One region of the Delftia sp. Cs1-4 genome, then DNA from elsewhere that is predicted to be linked to it. Evidence: riboswitches for the same ligand, from Rfam matches in the RefSeq annotation. Region 1 holds a riboswitch; each other region holds the start of a gene.
The links. A riboswitch is a leader RNA that binds a small molecule or an ion and turns the genes downstream of it on or off. The one in region 1 is predicted to bind glycine.

Region 2: linked by a shared signal. The riboswitch ahead of DELCS14_RS15470 (PBP1A family penicillin-binding protein) and the one ahead of gcvT (glycine cleavage system aminomethyltransferase GcvT) in region 1 are both predicted to bind glycine.
Region 3: linked by a shared signal. The riboswitch ahead of DELCS14_RS02350 (D-amino acid dehydrogenase) and the one ahead of gcvT (glycine cleavage system aminomethyltransferase GcvT) in region 1 are both predicted to bind glycine.

What each region holds. Positions count from the first base shown of each region.
Region 1 covers NC_015563.1:2,857,380-2,863,725, reverse strand. The annotation lists gene DELCS14_RS12560 (LysR family transcriptional regulator) at 1-76, shown strand, start outside; gene DELCS14_RS12555 (fatty acid--CoA ligase) at 92-1,696, opposite strand; glycine riboswitch at 1,866-1,977, shown strand; glycine riboswitch at 1,993-2,111, shown strand; gene gcvT (glycine cleavage system aminomethyltransferase GcvT) at 2,129-3,304, shown strand; gene gcvH (glycine cleavage system protein GcvH) at 3,440-3,814, shown strand; gene gcvP (aminomethyl-transferring glycine dehydrogenase) at 3,886-6,346, shown strand, end outside.
Region 2 covers NC_015563.1:3,524,874-3,531,219, forward strand. The annotation lists gene DELCS14_RS30015 (D-alanyl-D-alanine carboxypeptidase family protein) at 1-882, opposite strand, end outside; gene DELCS14_RS15470 (PBP1A family penicillin-binding protein) at 901-3,201, opposite strand; glycine riboswitch at 3,627-3,734, opposite strand; gene DELCS14_RS31250 (signal transduction histidine kinase) at 4,457-4,702, shown strand; gene DELCS14_RS15480 (esterase-like activity of phytase family protein) at 4,931-6,346, opposite strand, start outside.
Region 3 covers NC_015563.1:511,467-517,812, reverse strand. The annotation lists gene DELCS14_RS02355 (invasin domain 3-containing protein) at 1-1,675, opposite strand, end outside; glycine riboswitch at 2,327-2,437, shown strand; gene DELCS14_RS02350 (D-amino acid dehydrogenase) at 2,530-3,861, shown strand; gene DELCS14_RS02345 (FIST N-terminal domain-containing protein) at 3,930-5,165, opposite strand; gene DELCS14_RS02340 (PhaM family polyhydroxyalkanoate granule multifunctional regulatory protein) at 5,242-6,198, opposite strand; gene DELCS14_RS02335 (copper chaperone PCu(A)C) at 6,341-6,346, opposite strand, start outside.

The sequences.
Region 1 (6,346 bases):
GGGGGATGCCATGCATCGGTGGCTGCGCAACTCGATGGCGCAGTGCTGCACTGCGCAGGGGCAAACACAGAAGTAAGTGCAGGCCGCAGCCTCAGGCCGCCACCACCACCCTCAGCAACTGCTTCTGTATCTTCCCGCTGGCCGTCTTGGGCAGGGCCTCGCGGAAGTGGTAGCGGCGCGGGCGCTTGTAGGCGGCCAGGCGGTCGCCGTGGACCAGGAAGGCGTCCAGCGCCTCGGCCGTGGGCCTGGCGCCAGGCTTGGCGACCACGTGGGCGGCGACGATCTGGCCCCAGCGCTCGTCGGCCTCGCCGATGACGGCGACCTCGAGCACGTCGGCGTGTTCGACCAGTGCGTCTTCCACTTCGCGGGGATAGACGTTCTCGGCGCCCGAATTGATCATGTAGTCGATGCGGTCACGGATCCAGAGATAGCCGTCGTCGTCGATGTGGCCCAGGTCGCCCGTGTGGTACCAGCCGTGCGCCAGCGCGCGGGTGTTGGCGTCAGGGCGGTTGAGGTAGCCGGCCATCATGCAGGGGCCGCGCACCAGGATTTCGCCCACCTCGCCGGGCAGGCAGGCTTCGGCCGGATCGGTGGGGGCGTTGTCTTCGCGCAGGCGCGCCACGATGAGGTCATGGCCCATGGAGGGCAGTCCCGCCGAGCCCGCGTGCGAAAGCTGCTCGCGCGGCAGGAGGATGGACATGCAGGGCCCCATCTCGGTGGTGCCGTAGACCTGGACCAGGTCGCTGCCGACCTTGCGTGTCCATTCGCGGATCAGGTGCGGCGCCATGGAGGCGCCGCCGTACTCCACCAGCCGCAGCGCGGGCGCCTGTTCGGGCGAGGCAATGGGGTCGGCCAGCAGCATGGTGACCATGGTGGGCGCCGCGAAGAAGAAGCTCACGCGCTCTTCGCGGATCAGGCGCCAGGCCTCGGTCACGTCGAAGCGGCGCAGCAGCACCTGGGTGGCACCGGCCTGCAGGCGCGGCAAAAAGCTGGTGTGCAGCTCGGCCGTGTGGTTGAGCGGCGCCATGGCCAGGCCCACGTCGTCGCGCGTGAACTGCATGGTCTGGTGCATGAGGGCGTTGTGCGCCAGCTTGCTGCGGTGCGTATGCAGCACGCCCTTGGGCCGGCCCGTGGTGCCGCTGGTGTACATGAGGATGCAGGGGTCGCTCTCGCGCACATGGGCCTGGGGCGGCGCGCTGCTGCGGCCCCTGGCCAGGGCGGACAGGCGCTGCGTGGCCCAGACCGGCAGCGGGTCGGCCGGGGCATCGTCGGCAAAGATCCAGTGCTCGATGCCTGCGCCAGTGCCGCCGCCTTCGGCCTTGAGCAGGGCCTGGGCGCGCGCGGCCACCTCGCCGCCCTCGTGCTCGAACACCAGGGCGCGCGCAGCACCGTCCTTGAGGATGAAGGCCAGCTCCTGCGCCGCCAGCCGGTAGTTGATGGGGTTGAAGATGGCGCCCAGGCGCGCGGCCGCCAGCATGGTGAAGACAAAGGCCGGCGTGTTGTAGAGAAAGGCCGCGACCACGTCGCCATGGCCTATGCCCAGCTCGGCCAGGCCGTGGGCGTGGCGGTTGACTTCGGCATCGAGCCGGGCGTAGGTCCAGGCGCGGCGCTCGCCGCCCTCCCACGCGACCAGGGCCTCCTTGTTCGGCAGGTAACGTGCCGGCCAGGCCAATGTGTCTCCCAGCGTCTGCTGCATGTGCGCTTCTTCCTTCTCGCTCACGAGATTTCATATATCGATGCATCTCAATGTAGGAGATTTTTTAGACAGTTATGCAATTTGCAAATGCATCCATGCAGGCAAGCGCATGGAGCTGGGGCCGGCCCGCGGAAATCCCGAAGCCGCGCGGGCGCTGGCCGCAGCTAGAATGCGCCGGTCAGGAGAGAGTGCCCGCCCGGCCGCAATGGTCACAGGCAGCGGCACCGCCGAAGGCGCAGGGTTCGTCCCGAACGCTCAGGCAAAAGGACTGGCACCGCCTGCCGCCACGGCCGCAGGCGTTCCTAGCTGGAGAGAGATGCAGGGCACGGCGGTGTGCCCCATCCACCGAAGGAGCAAGCCCCACGCATGGAAGGTGCGGGTGAATCTCTCAGGTAAAGCGGACAGCAGGGCAGGACATCCCGGGATTCCGGGATGGCGTTGTGCCTTGCCCCTTGCCGAAAAGAGAGTCCCTCCTTGACCGCTGCCTCCACCACCGATCTGCTCAAGACCCCGCTGTTCGACCTGCACCAGGAACTGGGCGCGCGCATGGTGCCGTTTGCCGGCTACTCCATGCCCGTGCAATACCCGCAGGGGCTGATGGCCGAGCACCTGCACACGCGTGAGGCGGCAGGCCTGTTCGATGTCTCGCACATGGGCCAGATCAGCCTGCGCGGCCCGGATGCCGGCGCGGCGCTGGAATCGCTGCTGCCCATGGACGTGCTGGGCCTGGGCGAACACCGCCAGCGCTACGGCCTGCTGCTCAACGACGCGGGCGGCATTCTGGACGACCTGATGTTCGTGCGCCGCGAGGACGACCTGTTCCTGATCGTCAACGGCGCCTGCAAGCACGAAGACCTGGCGCACATAGAGGCCCGCATCGGCCAGCGCTGTGAAATCGAGCCCCAGTTCGACCGGGGCCTGCTGGCGCTGCAGGGCCCGCAGGCAGCAGCCGCCATGGAGCGCCTGCTGCCCGACACGGCCGGCCTGGTGTTCATGACGGGCGGCTACTTCGACTGGGAAGGCGCCGAGCTGTACATCACGCGCAGCGGCTATACCGGCGAGGACGGCTTCGAGATCTCCTTGCCCGCCAGCCACGCCGAGGCCTTTGCCCGTGCCCTGCTGGCCCAGCCCGAAGTCAGGCCCGTGGGCCTGGGCGCGCGCAATTCGCTGCGCCTGGAAGCCGGCCTGTGCCTGTACGGCAACGATCTGGACACGACCACCACCCCGGCCGAGGCCGCCCTGAACTGGGCCGTGCAGAAGGTCCGCCGCATTGGTGGCGAGCGCGAAGGCGGCTTTCCCGGCGCGGCCACCGTGCTGGCCCAGCTGCAGTCGCCCGAGCTGCTCACGCGCAAGCGCGTGGGCCTGGTGGCCCTGGAGCGCGTACCCGTGCGCGAAGGCACGGAGCTGCTGGATGCCAGCGGCCGCAAGGTCGGCGAGGTCACCAGCGGCCTGCTGTCGCCCACGCTGAACCAGCCCGTGGCACTGGCCTATGTGGAGCCGGGCAGCGCCGCCATCGGCACCACGCTGCAGGCCATGGTGCGCGGCAAGGCCGTGCCCATGCAGGTGCAGGCCACGCCCTTCGTGGCGCCCCGCTATCACCGCGGTTGAGGACAGCCTGCGCGCTTGGCGTGGATCGAGTTCGGCGGATTCGTTTTTCCTGCCATCGCATGCCGCTACAGTGCGCACTGACCTTTCTCAAACCGCCTTTCACAGGTTTCTTTTCAGTTTCTATCGGAGCAAGCCATGAGCATCCAGTATTCCAAGGACCACGAATGGATCAACGCCGCCAACCCTGACGCGGCCATCGTCGGCATCACCCTCCACGCGCAGGATGCGCTGGGCGACGTGGTGTTCGTCGATCTGCCCGCCGTGGGCACCAGCTTCAACCAGGGCGATGTGGCCGGCGTGGTCGAGTCCGTCAAGGCCGCCGCCGATGTCTACATGCCCGTCAGCGGCGAGATCGTCGAAGTCAACGAAGCCCTGCGCGACGACCCCTCCCTGGCCAACAGCGACCCGCTGGGCGAAGGCTGGTTCTTCAAGGTCAAGCTCAGCGACGCAGGCCAGTTGGCCGCGCTGCTCGACGAAGCCGCCTACACGGCCTTCGCACAGAGCAACTGACGCCACTTTCCGGCCAGGACGGGCGCCAGGGCCCGCCCTGGCGCTTTTCAGCTTTTGAGACAGGTCCCTCCATGCTGATGTCCTCCACCCAGCCCCTTGCCGCCCTCGAGAACGCCACCGAATTCGTGGCCCGCCATATCGGCATTGCGCCCGAAGACGAGGCCCACATGCTCAGCGCCATTGGCGCGGCATCGCGCGATGCGCTGATCGACGCCATCGTCCCGCCCTCCATCCGGCGCCACCAGCCCATGGCGCTGCCGCCAGCGGCCACCGAAGCCCAGGCGCTGGCCGAACTCAAGGCGCTGGCAGGCCGCAACCAGCTGCTCAAAAGCTTCATCGGCCAGGGCTACTACGGCACGCACACGCCCGGCGTCATCCTGCGCAACATTCTCGAGAACCCCGCCTGGTACACGGCCTACACGCCCTACCAGGCCGAGATCTCGCAAGGCCGCATGGAGGCCCTGGTCAACTTCCAGACCATGGTCTGCGACCTGACGGCCATGCCGATTGCCAACGCCTCCATGCTGGACGAGGCCACGGCGGCCGCCGAGGCCATGACGCTGGCCAAGCGCTCCGTCAAAAGCAAGAGCAACCGTTTCGTGGTGGCCGGCGATGCCCACCCCCAGACCATCGAGGTCATCCAGACGCGCGCCGCGCCGCTGGGCATCGAGGTGCTGCTGGCCAACTCGCTGGAGGAATGGAACCAACTGATGGAGGGCGACTACTTCGCCGTGCTGGCCCAGTACCCCGCCACCAGCGGCCGCATCGACGATCTGCGCGCCGACGTGGACAAGGCCCATGCAAAGCAGGCCGCCTTCATCGTGGCCACCGACCTGCTGGCGCTGACCCTGATCACGCCGCCCGGCGAATGGGGTGCCGACATCGTGGTGGGCACCACCCAGCGCTTTGGCATGCCCATGGGCGCAGGCGGCCCGCACGCCGCCTTCATGGCCTGCCGCGACGAGTTCAAGCGCTCCCTGCCCGGCCGCCTGGTCGGCGTGAGCGTGGACGTGCATGGCAAGCCCGCCTACCGCCTGGCACTGCAGACGCGCGAGCAGCACATCCGCCGCGAAAAGGCCACCTCCAACATCTGCACGGCCCAGGTGCTGCCCGCCGTCGTGGCCAGCATGTACGCCGTCTACCACGGCCCCGAGGGCCTGGAGCGCATCGCCCGCCGCGTGGCCTCGTACACGGCCATCCTGGCGCGCGGCCTGGCCGAGCTGGGCGCGCCGCTGCGCGAGGTGCCCAGCTTCGACACGCTGAGCCTGCACACGGGTGCGGCCACCCAGGCCATCGTGGAGCGTGCGGTGTCCATGGGCGCCAACCTGCGCGTGTATTTCAAGGAATACCTGTGCATCTCGCTGGACGAGACCACCACGCGCGCCGACGTCGAGCTGCTGTGGAAGATCTTCGCCCGGGACGGCCAGACCCTGCCCAGCTTCGCCGCCTTCGAAAAGGGCGTGGAGCCGCTGATCCCTGACGGCCTGCGCCGCAGCAGCGATTTCCTCACGCACCCGGTGTTCAACACCCACCGCTCCGAGACCGCCATGCTGCGCTACATCCGCCAGCTGTCGGACAAGGACCTGGCGCTGGACCGCAGCATGATCCCGCTGGGCTCCTGCACCATGAAGCTCAACGCCACCAGCGAGATGATTCCCATCACCTGGCCCGAGTTCGCCCAGGTGCACCCCTTTGCCCCGGCCGACCAGCAGCAGGGCTATGCGGAACTGGACAAGCAGCTGCGCGACTGGCTGTGCCAGGCCACGGGCTACGCCGGCATCAGCCTGCAGCCCAATGCCGGCAGCCAGGGCGAGTACGCGGGCCTGCTGGCCATCAAGGGCTGGCATACGAGCCGGGGCCAGTCGCACCGCAACGTCTGCCTGATTCCCAGCAGCGCCCACGGCACCAACCCCGCCAGCGCGCAGATGGTGGGCATGCAGGTGGTGGTCACCGCCTGCGATGCCAACGGCAACGTCGACATGGCGGACCTGGCGGCCAAGTGCGAGCAGCACAGTGCCAACCTGGCCTGCATCATGATCACCTACCCCAGCACGCACGGCGTGTTCGAGACCCAGGTCAAGGAGCTGTGCAAGCTGGTGCATGACCACGGCGGCCGCGTCTACGTGGACGGCGCCAACATGAACGCCCTGGTGGGCCTGGCCGCGCCGGGCAGCTTCGGCGGCGATGTCAGCCACCTGAACCTGCACAAGACCTTCTGCATTCCGCACGGCGGCGGCGGCCCGGGCGTGGGCCCCGTCTGCGTGGTCGAGGACCTCGTCCCCTTCCTGCCCGGCCATGCCACGGCGGGCCTTGCGGGCGGCACGGGTGCCATCAGCGCCGCGCCGCTGGGCAATGCGGCCGTGCTGCCCATCAGCTGGATGTACATCCGCATGATGGGCGCCCAGGGCCTGACCCTGGCCACCGAGACCGCCATCCTCAGCGCCAACTACATCAGCGCCCGGCTGCGCGACCACTACCCGACGCTGTACGCGGGCGAGCACGGCCATGTGGCGCACGAGTGCATCCTGGACC
Region 2 (6,346 bases), 670 kb from region 1:
GACCTCCCACCTGAAAGCACTGAACCCCCAGTTCACGAGTTTGAGTGTTTCAAGCTTCCGTGAATCCTTAGATGTGGCGCCCATGACAATGCTGATAAGTCTGCGGTCATGCCCATTTTCATCTTCGCGATGCGAGGTTGTAGCGAGGCAATACCCAGCAGCATCTGTATATCCAGTTTTTCCGCCATCAAAACCATGATCAATATCCAATAATGCATTTCTATTCAATTGCCTAATTCCATTAAACGTATATTCTTTTAATGAAAAATATGAATGAAACAGTTTTGGATGATCCTTCAGAATTTGACTCATTATTTTTGCCGCATCCATTGCACTCATTTTGTGATTTTCATTTGTCAATCCAGTCGAATTAGCAAAATTCGTATTTTTCAAATCCCACTCTTTTGCTTTGTAATTCATCATTTGAACAAAGCCCTCCACTGACCCGCCAATTGCTTCCGCCAGTACAACAGCTGCGTCGTTACCAGATTGAACTATTAACCCGCTTAATAACTCATCCATAGTAGGAGACATTCCCATGGCCAAAAACATCAACGTACCGTTTCCCAGCCGCTCATCCCAAGCACGCTTTGAGACTGGCAGACGCTGATCGAGCGATATACGACGGTGCTTGACTGCGTCAAATGCCAGATAAGCCGTCATCAATTTGGTTAGCGAAGCAGGATGTACTGGATCGTTCGCATTATTTTCAGCGATGACCTGGTGTGTATAAGCGTCAATTAGCACATAGCTTTTAGCATCCAGAGGAATTGATCTACTAATCTGTGCAAAGACATGCTCGCTATTGAACAAAGTAGCACAACAAATTGTTAGATACAGATATACTTTTGGCAAAATTTGGGTAACTGCAACCATTTTCATACTCAACTGGATTCCTATTTACTTAATATCGCAAGAATAGGGAGATCGAACATAATTCGACATAGAATTCGAACATATCCTTTTCTCGAGAAATTCTGTGTAAATATAATCTCCGCCAATAAGAGAAACTTCTGGTGGAACGGTTACTTGTATTTCAGGCCTACCGCTCAATGCTTGCTCCATGAATTTGATCCAGACCGGCAATGCGATTGTTCCGCCAGTGACAGCACCTAAGCTCTTTGGATCGTCATAACCAATCCAAGTGGTCGCCGCGATTCCTCCGGCGTAACCCGAAAACCAGAGATCCTTGGATCTGTTGGATGTACCTGTTTTTCCTGCGACATCCTCTCTTCCCAATCTAAGAGCCTGCCTGGCTGTTCCGCTGCGCACAACATCTCTAAGTAAGGAATCGACAATAAAGGCATTTCTTTCCGAAATTACCTGATGCCTAACGCTAACATCCGGTGCCTTATACAATAAATCACCATTACGCTGCCTGATGGACTTGATTAATATAGGGGACACCATCGCTCCATTGTTCCCAAACACAGAAAAGGCTTGTGTAAGATGCATTGGAGACGTCAAACCGGCCCCCAGAGCTAGAGGAAGCCCAGGAGGATGAAAATCGGGAATAAAACCAAAAGATAGAGCCTTGTTACGGACATAGTCCTCACCTGCGGCTTCCATCACATTCACTGTTGCCACATTTTTCGACCTAATAAATGCGCGTCGAATGGTGATATCACCTTCATAGTTGTTTGCATAATTTCTTGGAGCCCAGGATGCGCTACCTCGCTGCGCCGGCTTGACTACTCGACGTGTGTCATCCACGATGAATCCGGGAAAGAATCCTTTTTCGATAGCTGCACCATACACAAACGGTTTGAATGTGGAGCCAGTTTGTCTTTGAGCTTGAGTGACATGATTAAAGTTGTTGAGAGAAAAATCAAATCCCCCAGTCATTGCAAGAATATTCCCACTTTGCATATCCATTGCAATCATGGCACCTTCCATATGTGGCTTCTGACTAAGCACCCATTTATTTTGGGCGTGCTGTTTTACACGTACCACCGTTCCTTTTTCAATTCGTCGTTTACGTGAAATAGAACTTTTTGTCAGTTCCAAGACGGAATATGCACCTGACTCAGAAAATAATGTAATCACCTCACCATTTCTGAACATTGCCTTGACAATTCCGTTGGGTAATACTTCGGTGATAACGGCCGCTTTGAATACGCCACTATCTGGGAAGTTAATGAGAAATTTTTCTATATTTTTTTTGTCCAGTACTTTTTCTTCGACATTAAATCTTCCCTCCACGCCCTCCCATCCGCGAATTTTTTGCAAGCGCATCAGCCCATCTCTTAATTCCGTATGAGCAGCCTTTTGTAGGCGTGTATCTATTGTTAGTTCGACATCAAAACCTTCCTTATATGTGCTTTCCCCATAGTGTTCGTAGATCATTTTGCGCGCTTCTTCGACTGCAAATTGCACAGAGGAATCCCTGGTGTTAGCCCTCTTTGTAATTTTTACTTCTTCTGAAATAGCTTGAAGAAACTCTTCTTGATTCAAATAATTAAGCTCCTTCATTCTTTCTAGAATATAGTTCTTCCTAATCATTGCTCGTTGATAGTTTGCGACTGGGTTAAAAGCTGATGGAGCCTTAGGGAGGCCAGCTAGCACGGCGGATTCTGAAATGCTCAACTCACTCAAACTCTTATTGAAATAAGTTGATGCTGCGGCTGCGAACCCATAGGATCTCTCACCCAGAAAGATTTCGTTTACGTAGATTTCAAGTATTTGATCTTTAGAGAAAAGTGCTTCAATCTTGAACGCCAACATGATCTCTGCAATTTTTCTTATATAGCTCTTTTCCTTGGAAAGAAACATATTGCGAGCTACTTGCATGGTGATCGTGCTGGCTCCCTGGGAATTTTCTTGGCTAGCAATATTTCTGACTACCGCTCTAAATACTCCAGAATAATCCACGCCTCTGTGATGGTAAAATTTTGCATCCTCTATTGAGATAATTGCATTTTTCAGAGCCCGAGGAAACTCTCTAATTGAGACTATCTCACGACGTTCTTCGCCATATTCAGCCAGCAGTTCCTCACTAGCTGCGTAAATTCTTAGAGGTTGGGCGGGTCGATGGTGAAAAAGGTTAGCCACATCTGGCAGAGTTTTTTCTATTTCATTTGCAACATAAATTATCACTGGTACGAAACAAATAAAAAATCCGCAAAAAAAAGCCAGGACAGTACGAATTGCGGAATAACCAGTACTTTTATATCTAGTGTTTTTTGTTTGATCTGCAACCATCATTGGCACCTAGCTCTATTGATTTTTGAGGCTATAAATCTATCAAGCAGCATTAACCGCCACATTGAATCCAGTGGTTTTATTTAAAGCCCAAAAATCAAAAATTAATGATCTATCAAGATCAAATCATCGAACCGACACGACGAATTTAACCAGTGCAAACGCAGATGGTTTTCCCGTGTGAATGTCGATCTTCTAAATCAGTGGATGTCTTGTGGGCGGTGGCCGGCACGCATTGCCATTCGCATCTTCTGAAATATTCGATTTCTCGCCGAAAAATGATGCGAGAGAACCAGAATTTTGAAGAATGCAAATAAGAACGGCAAAAAGACCCAATGCCAAGATAGCTTTGTAGCTCATGGCCAAATCTTTCATTGATGTATACCGTGTCTGAAATGGCGGTGGATGCCAAAGACGGTATAGATGCCGCTCCCCCTGTCCTCGGTACCTGAGAGATTCACCTGTTGACCAGACAACAGGCTTGCTCCTTCGGCGCGCTACAGCGATTGCAGCGACTCTCCAGACGGCGTGTTAGATGTGCAGTACATCCCCGGATGAGGGGAACCTGAGCGTTTATGGGAGTTTGCGCCTTCGGCAGAGGTAAAGGCTACCTCTTTCTCCTGCCAGGTCATCTTACGTCAGATGCGCTATTTACTGGCTTTCAGTTTCCTTACCCTACTTGACCAAAGTCAAGTGTGTCTACTTCGATGAAGCGAATTAGTTCTCGTAGAACTGTTAACATTTGTTAATTGAGACAATTTTTAATATTTCGTCAGAATAGAGCGCCTGAGACCTAGGACGCATCGCACCCACCAAAAAAGCCTCGACAGGAAGTTCCTGCCGGGGCTTTTGTGTTTTGCCGAATGGACAGCTAGGCGGCAAGCAACTCTCTGATCAGCCACCCAATGCTCTCGCTTCGATGCATCCACGCTGGCGCGCAGCACAGCGGCCTTGAAGCCCCGGGCTTCCAGGTGCATTCGCAGCCTGGCGGCCCTGTGCTTTTTCTTCAGCACACAGCTGCATCAGCCAGCTTTCCCTGATGAGGGCCGCCGCCGTGAATGAGTTGCTGATCTTGCGCAACGGCAGCGCTGCTCTGTCCAGATGCCGGAGGAAGCCCCGCACTTGCCTGTCTTGAGGTCGCCCTCACGAGCCAGCCCAACCATCCACTCACAGCAATGATCCCCAAACCAAAATCGCCGTCCCCGCCAGCGGCGATCTGACCCCCTCCTCCACCCGAAGCCGCGCTCCATTCCCCATGATCCAGGAGTCTGAAGAGATTGCCCTGCTCCGGGAGGAAAACGCCAGGCTGCGGGCGCAGCTGGCGATTGCCACGGCGGGCCATGGCAGCGCCGTGCAGGGCGCGGGTGCCAGCGATCAGGACCCCTTCGATGCACAGGTAGCCGATCAGAAAACGCTGTTCTCGGATTTCATCGAGCATCTGCCTATAGGTCTGTGCCTGGTGAGCCGGGGTGGGCAGGTGTTGATGTCCAATCCGGCCTAGCGCCATTTCCTGCCGGAAAGCCCTCCACCATCGCTTGTGGCGCCCGAAGAAGACCGGGGGTGCTGGCGCAGTTGGGACCAGGAAGGCAAGCCGATCCCCAGGGACCAGTTTGTGGGCGCCAGGGCTGCACGTGGCGAGCTGGTTCGGCGTGGCGACTACCGAGCTGGAAGAACCGCCCTGGATCGCCGTGGCCCCGTTGTCTTGCCTATGCCATGCAGTCGCAGTCGTTCAGGGAGTGCCGTATTCGCTCAGCTTCTTGCTGAACCCAAAGGTCCACAGTCGCTGCGTGCGATCGTTGACGTCATTGGTGGTAAAGCGCAGGCTCGCCGCGCCCTTGGCGCATTGGCCGTCGTTCACGATCTTGCCTTCGGCGTCCACCATGCATTTGGTGACGTTCGAGCCTTCGATTTCCTTGCCGCTGGCGTCCAGCACGGCCAGCGAAACACCGAAGTCGGTGTCGTTGGTCAGCGCCAGCGTGTAGTCATCGACCAGTGCCAGGCCTTCGGCCTTCTCGGCCACCCAGCCGGTGGCGTTCAGGTTGAAGAGCCGGGTCTTCTTGAGCGTCACGACCTTGGAATAGTCCGAGCCATTGACCGGCTTGCCAGTCAGGCTGCTCTTTTCCAGGTCGGAGCCCAGCGCGGTGATGTCGGTGGCGTTGGCCGGAAACTCGATCAGAACCAGGTCGTTGAAGACTTTCTTGTCCTTGCCCGTGCCTTGCTCGATGGCGATGAATTTCCCCTTGCCCAGTGAGACCACATCACCCAGCTTGGCATTGCCGGTCTTGCCTTGGTTGTACCAGCGGCTGTCCACGGGCAAGGCAAACAGGCGGGTTTTCTCGGTGGTCGGGTCAAACTCCACCCAACGCACAAAGCGGGCGTAGTCGCGCACGTTCTCCGACTTGCCAGTGGCGTCGGCAACGGCAGCGGTGGTGTAGTCGGCCCTGCCGTCGTCCAGAGGGCTTTGCAGGAAACCGTGCAACTTGCCGCTGGCCACATCAATGCTCAGCCCCTCCATGCCACGGTTGGCGCGGCGCTTGGCGAGAATGGCCGGCAGATCGGCCGCGCCAGCGCCGGGCCCGTATTTCTTCTGGATGATGCCGGTCGCCGGGTCGATCTTCACGATGAAGGGTCCGTATTCGTCGGACACCCACAGCACATTGCGTGCGGCATCCACCACCACGGATTCTGTGTCCAGGCCGAATTCGCTGTAGCCCTTGGCCTTGCCGGGATAGGTGAAGGAGTCGTCCAGGACTTGCTCGCCCGTGTTGCCTGTGATGCCCCGTGGCTGCACGCGGCCGTTGGCGTTCTGTGTGGCGCTGAATCTGAGCGGCAGGGTGGAGACGAGCCTGGCTCCGTCTTTTCCGAGGGCGATCACGCCGATGGACGGAGTGAAGTTGGGCGAGGGAAACACCGTGGAACTGGCAAAGCCCGTGGGATTGGAGCCGTCGGTGATCTGCGTGACCGGGCCGGTGGTCGCGTTCGGGCCGCGATCGGTGATGGCGTAGAACTCCAGCGTGCCGTCGGCACGCCTGCCCTTCAAGGCCAGGCCTGAACCGTAGGCTGGCAGAAAGCCCTTGGGGAAATCGGCCTTGGTGGCGGGGTGTTGGCCTTCGTAGGGGAAATAGAACCTGTCGTCGAACTGGAC
Region 3 (6,346 bases), 2.3 Mb from region 1:
CCGGCTCGCTCGCATTGGCATTTGCCGTGATATTGAATGTCCAGGTGCAGGCGGCGGTGTCACTGGCGCCAACGCCAAGGGTGGGGGTCCATCCGGTTTGTCCATTGCCCGTCGTCAGCAAACTGATGCCTGAGTTTGCAGCCACAGGCACGGAAAACAGCGTGTTCTGAGAAATCTTGAAGAAATCACGCGTAGTGATACGAATGGCACTTCTCGACTGGCTTGTCATCTTGTTGTTGCCAATCAATCCTGGTGCCGTACCCGTACCACCGATATTCACCCCGTCCCCGCCGCCAGTGAAGTTGTTATCGGTCACCGTCACTACCTGCGTCGTGCCTGAGGCTGCCGTATTCACCGTTGGTGCCGACACATGCGTTGGCGATGACCCGGTATAGGCGGCGATAGGCAGCGAGAAGGTATTACCCGTCACGGCCAGACCAATTCCATTGGCCAGGCTGATCGTTCCATCAACCGACACCACGGCCCTGGGCGCATTTCCACCAGTCGGGCTCAGTGCGATATTCGAATTTTTGATCGTCAATCCGTTGACGGTCATGTTCGACATGACCTGGAAAAACTGCTCAAGCTGCATTCCCCCGATAGGGTTGGGCAGATTCGTTACCGTGAAATTATCGACAACGATGTTGGAAACCGTGCCTGCACCGTTGCTTGCGGCAACGGAAATGGCCGAGCCCTTGTTATTGCCGTAATTTCCATTCCATATCGCGGAGTTGATTGTGCTATTGGCAAAGAATACGTTTTGTGCGCCTTGATGAATCTCCGCGTACAGCTCGCAGTTGAACGGCGTCCCCTCTCCCGCAGGGGTTGGCGCCACATTCACCAGACCGACGCGATCAATGATGACATTGTTTGCTGAGGAGCCAACGACGAATACCGCTTCGCCACAGGTCATGTTGGGCGAATTGGTGAGAGTGATATTCTTCCCACCAAGATAAAAGGTTTCCCAGGCGGAGTCCGCCCAGTTCTGGACTTGTATGACTCCCCCGAAATCGATGGTCAATGAGCCCGTGCCGGCTGGCACGGTGCCTTTGATCCAGTACCAGGCGCCACCGGCACCAGTGGTGGTGCCCGTATCGCCGCCGCTGATCATCTGGGTTTGACCACAGGCATTGGTGGCTCCCGTCACGGCGCCGGACTGGGCTCCGCTGACGAATGTGTTGGCACAGCGCACGTAAACCGTCTGATTGTCGACATACGGATGGAGGTTTCCGGCCGCATCCTTGGATGTCCCACTCTGTATGGTTCGTACCGACGTAGTCAGTGTCGGCGCAAAGACGATGGAAACATCGGCACTCGGATCCAGCGTTTGCAGCGTGTAGTTGGCTGCCTGAATGGCCGCTCGCAGCGTACATGCGCCAGCAAAGGTGCCCCCCAACGTGCTGACACAGGTGGTTGGTGTCGTTGCATTGGCATTGGGAGCGTCGCTGTTGTCTGTGACCGTGAAGACGACGGTCGCCGCCAGTGCCGTGGATGAGATACCCGCGCATGAGAGCAGCAGCAAAGAGAAAAGGCACTTCGCTGCACGCCACTTGCGAAAAAATGCCGAACCAGGCAGGCGATTGAGAGCATGCATGATATTCCCCGTTTTCTCAAGGAGATATGACAGGAAAATGATTTTCCCAATGGCAATAGCCATCAGTTGTACCCAGCGCATTTGCATCGCCGTACCTCGAATAGTTCTATTTGAATCACGAGCTCACAACTCACCTTGCAGCCGGTGAGGTTGGAAGCAAAATGTTTCGCGCAGATCCTGCGCGTCAATCAAAAAGGTGGATTTCCATCAACGTTTGCGAGCTGCTCCGCTGCCCATTGAGCCGGACACACCTTCAGTCGGGTTTGCGACGCAAATCATTCCTCCCTCCACAAACCATATTCACCGTGCTTGTATTTTTTCAGTGCCGGACCAGTTTCCATGGACCTGCACCTGTGCAACGGTAAGTCGCCTATCAGACATATACACAACTCATGGTTAACCCATGCAGGTCCAATCGACCAGAACATGCACTGACAAACCACTGCACACATCGATAGGCTAAATCATGTTTTTTTCTATTTCAATAGTTTTTTTACATGCAGTCGGAGACTCGTGCCAGCGCTACGAGGGAGGCGCTTGAGCGATCTAGGGAATACCCTGAATCGACCACACCACATACAGGTAGTAACTGGTGGTATCCCGAGTACGACTGGAACCGGCTGCGCAAGCCACATAGAATCGCCCCTGCAGGAGAGCAGGCGGGCACCACGGTGCCGAGCCTCACCGAAGGCGCAAACTCCCATACACGCTCAGGTTCCGTACTGCAAACACAACATGCCGTCTGGAGAGCCGCCGCACGCAATATGCGGCGCACCGAAGGAGCAAGCCCCGTTCCCATGGACGGCGGTGAATCTCTCAGGTACCAAGGACAGGGGGAGCGGCAGCTGCGTCACGACGGACGCCGGCTGCTTGCTATTGAATCCATAGCTATCAGCTTCCGCGTGACCGGCACATGCCTTTGAAAGGGCATTGTCATGCGCGTCATCGTTCTCGGAGCCGGCCTGATCGGCACCGCCTCGGCCTACTATCTGCAATCTCTCGGTCATGAAGTGACCGTCATCGACCGCCAGGCTGCGCCCGGCGCCGAAACCAGCTTTGCCAACGGCGGGCAGATCTCGGTCAGCCACGCCGAGCCCTGGGCCAACCCCGGCGCACCGCTGAAGTTGCTGGGCTGGCTGGGCCGGCAGGATGCCCCCCTGCTGTTCCGCCTTCGCGCCGACATGCGCCAGTGGCTCTGGGGCCTGTCCTTCCTGCGCAACTGCACGCCCGCGCGCACGCGCCACAACATCCAGCAGATCGTTCGCCTGGGCACCTACAGCCGAGAGGCTCTGCAGCAGCTGCGGTCGGACACCGGCATCCAGTACGAGCAGCGCATGCAGGGCATCCTGCACTTCTACACGAACGCCCGCGAGTTCGAGGGCGCGCTCAAGCCCACCGAGCAGATGCAGGCCCTGGGCTGCGACCGCCGCCTGATCGACGCCGACGAAGCCGTGCGCCTGGAGCCGGCCCTGGCCCATGTGCGCGGGCAGATAGCAGGCGCCACCTATACGGCCGAGGATGAATCGGGCGACGCCAACCTATTCACGCGCGAGCTGGCACGCATTGCCACCACCACGGGCGTGCAGTTCCGCCACGGCCACCACGTCATGGCGCTGCGCACCACGGGTGCGGGCGCCAGCCGCCATATCGACCATGTGGAGGTGACCAATGCCGATGGCCGCTACGAACGCATCCAGGGCGACGCCTATGTGCTGGCCATGGGCTCGTTCAGCCCGCTGCTGGCCCAGCCGCTGGGGCTGCACCTGCCCATCTACCCGGCCAAGGGCTACTCCGTGACCCTGCCGGTGCTGGACCCCGCCAAGGCCTACCAGGTCAGCCTCACGGACGATGAGTTCAAGCTGGTGTTCTCGCGCTACACCGGCGCGCAGGGCGACCGCCTGCGCATTGCCGGCACGGCCGAGTTCAACGGCTACGACCGCAACCTGGACCCCGTGCGCTGCGAGGCCATCGTGCGGCGCGTGCAGCAGCTGTTCCCTGGCGCCGGCGATACCGGGCGCGCCCAGTTCTGGAGCGGCCTGCGCCCCGCCACGCCCAGCAATGTGCCGCTGATCGGACGCTCGCCCATCGCCAACCTGTTCCTGAACACCGGCCACGGCACGCTGGGCTGGACCCATGCCTGCGGCTCCGGCATGGCGCTGGCCGACCTGGTCAGCGGCAGGCAGCCGGCCGTGGATTTCGATTTTCTGGGGGCCGCAGCCATGGACCCGGATCGCAGCGCAGGCACGGTGCGCCCGCGCGCGGTCTGAGGTTCAGACGGTGTGTACCGTGTGTACGGCGTGTACGGCGTGTACGGCGTGTACGGCGTGTGCGACGCCTAAGCAGTGAACACCGTCAACACCCCGGCGAAGCGGTGCAGGCGGGCGTCCATGATCTCGGCTTCTGCGACGAAGCCGATCAATGGCACATCGCCCAGTGCGTGGCGCAGGGTGCGCAGTTCGGCATCGGGGCCGCCGAACAGGCCGCCGCCGCGGCCCCGGCAACTGATGTAGATGGCGCCACGGATGCGGGGCTGTGCCTCGCCTTCGGGCGCCGCCTCCTCGGGCTCCGCCGCATCGCGCAGCGCAGCGCCCAGTTGCAGCAGTTCCTGGCGCGCGACCTGGGCCTGGCGGCGGCAGAAGATCACCGAATGCCCGGCCTCCACGGCCGATGACAGGGCCACGCCCTGGCGCAGCGGGTCCAGCCCGACCAGGGTCAGTACCTGGGCCTCTTCGGTGAGCACGCCGTGGGCCATGCCCCGGCCCGGCGGCGCAATGGCCGCCAGCGTGCTGCGCACCGTGGTCAGCGCGGGCTGCCAGTCGCTGCCTTCCAGCTCCACGCCCAGCAGTTGCAGCAGGCGCTGCAAGGCCGGATCGCCATTGAGCCCGGTGACCAGGGCGCCGCGCGCCTCGGTGATCTCCAGGCCCTCGCCCAGCGGCACGCAGCCCTGGGCCATGCCCGTGATGCAGGGCACGCCCGCACCGAAGGCCACGCCCGAGAAGCCTCCGCTAAAAATGCCGCGCGCATCCGCATGCTGCGCATGCAGGTCCTCGGTGCGGCAGGCGATCTGCACGCCCTCCACGCCATCGTCCCCGTCATCGCCCACGCCGCCGAACAGCAGGCCGGACTCGGTGCGCTCGGACAGCTCGTACAGCAACTCGGCCAGCTCGGGCTGGCCGCCTCCGGCATGGACCAGGGCCGAATGGGCCGTGAACCCGGCCTCGCCGCCCGGCGCATGCAAGGGCGCCAGGCCCGAATACAGGCGGTAGTGCGCGGCCGGCACATCGAGCAGCATCACCGCGAGCGCGGAGCCGGACAGGTATTCATGGGACATGGCCAGCACGCCACCGGCCGAGCAGCCAGCCCAGTCCGCCACATGGGGCAAGGCCCTGGCCAGATGCTGCAGCAACGGTCTTGCATGGGCGGCATGCGCGTGGGACAGGTACACCAGGCCCAGTCGGGGCCGCTGCGCGTGGCCCGAATCGGCCATCTGCGAGCGCAGTTGCAGCAGCACCGCGTCGGCCGCGGCGCGCCAGTCGGAATGGCTGGCATGGCCTACAGGAAACAACGACATTCCAACCTTCTTTCTAGCCCTGCCAGCGCCCGGCTTGCGGAGGGCTCTAGACCATCCATGGGTGCCGCCGTCCCGCTCAGCGCGGTGGCCGGCTCTTGGCCGGCGCCTTGCCTGCGGCCGGTGCCTTGGCTGTTGTCTTTGCGGTGGTCTTTGCCGCCGTCTTCCTGGCCGCTGCCTTGGCTGGCGCTTTGGCCGGAGCTTTCGGTGGGGCTTTCGCAGCCGCCTTGGCAGCTCCGGCCGGGGCCTTGGCCGCCGGTGCAGCCGCCTTGCCTGCCTGCGCGGCGAAGGCGCCAGCCTGGGCCGTCATGCGGTCCATGGCGGCCTTGGCGATGTCGCCGGCCATGCCGGTGGCGCGCTGTGCGGCAGCCACGGCCTCGGGGGCCATGGGCTCGGCCATGGCCTTGGCGGCGATCTGCTGGAATTGCTGGGTCAGTGCGCCCCACCATTGCATGGCCTGGCCCATGGCGGCGGCCTGGGCCGGCTCGTCCTTGGGCGCAGAAGCTTCAGCGCCGGAGGCCTTGCTGCCGGCATCCGCGGATGCAGCGGCCGCAGCAGCTGCAGGCGGCTCGGCAGGGGGCTGTGCGGGCGCGGCCTGCGGCTTTTCCTGCTTGCCGGCCTTGCCGGCGGAGGACATGGGCCAGTCCGAGTGGTCGGACTGCCCCGCGCTGGCGGCGCCCTTGCCCGCAGTGGCTGCAGCAGCGGTGGCGGCTGCAGCGGCGGGGAACTGGAAGGCCTGCGCCAGTTCGCCCATGCTGACGTTCATGCCCTGCAGGGTGGACAGCGTCATGCGCTGCACTTCCAGGGCCTGGATGGTGGCGGCCAGCGCCTTGCCATTTTGGTCCAGCCAGAACTGCACGGCCTTGAGTTCGGTGATGCGCTTGTCCACCTCCTCGATGCTCACCGTGGGCGCCACCCATTCGGGCAGGCGCCCCAGGGGCCGGGCCGTGGCCGATCCCGCGCTCTGGGCCAGGCCCTGCAGGAAGTCGAAACCGGGGATGAACTTGCCGAAACCGAAGGAGGACGCGTCACTCATGGCAGCACTCGCTAGGACTGGGTTGGAAGAGCATGCCGGCGAAGGATGCCGGCCATGCCCCCAGCTTAACCCAGGCACACGCCAAGTCCACGGCAAGTCATGCGCATGCGGCTGCGCACAAACCCGGTGCAATGGCGCTGGCTCAGTG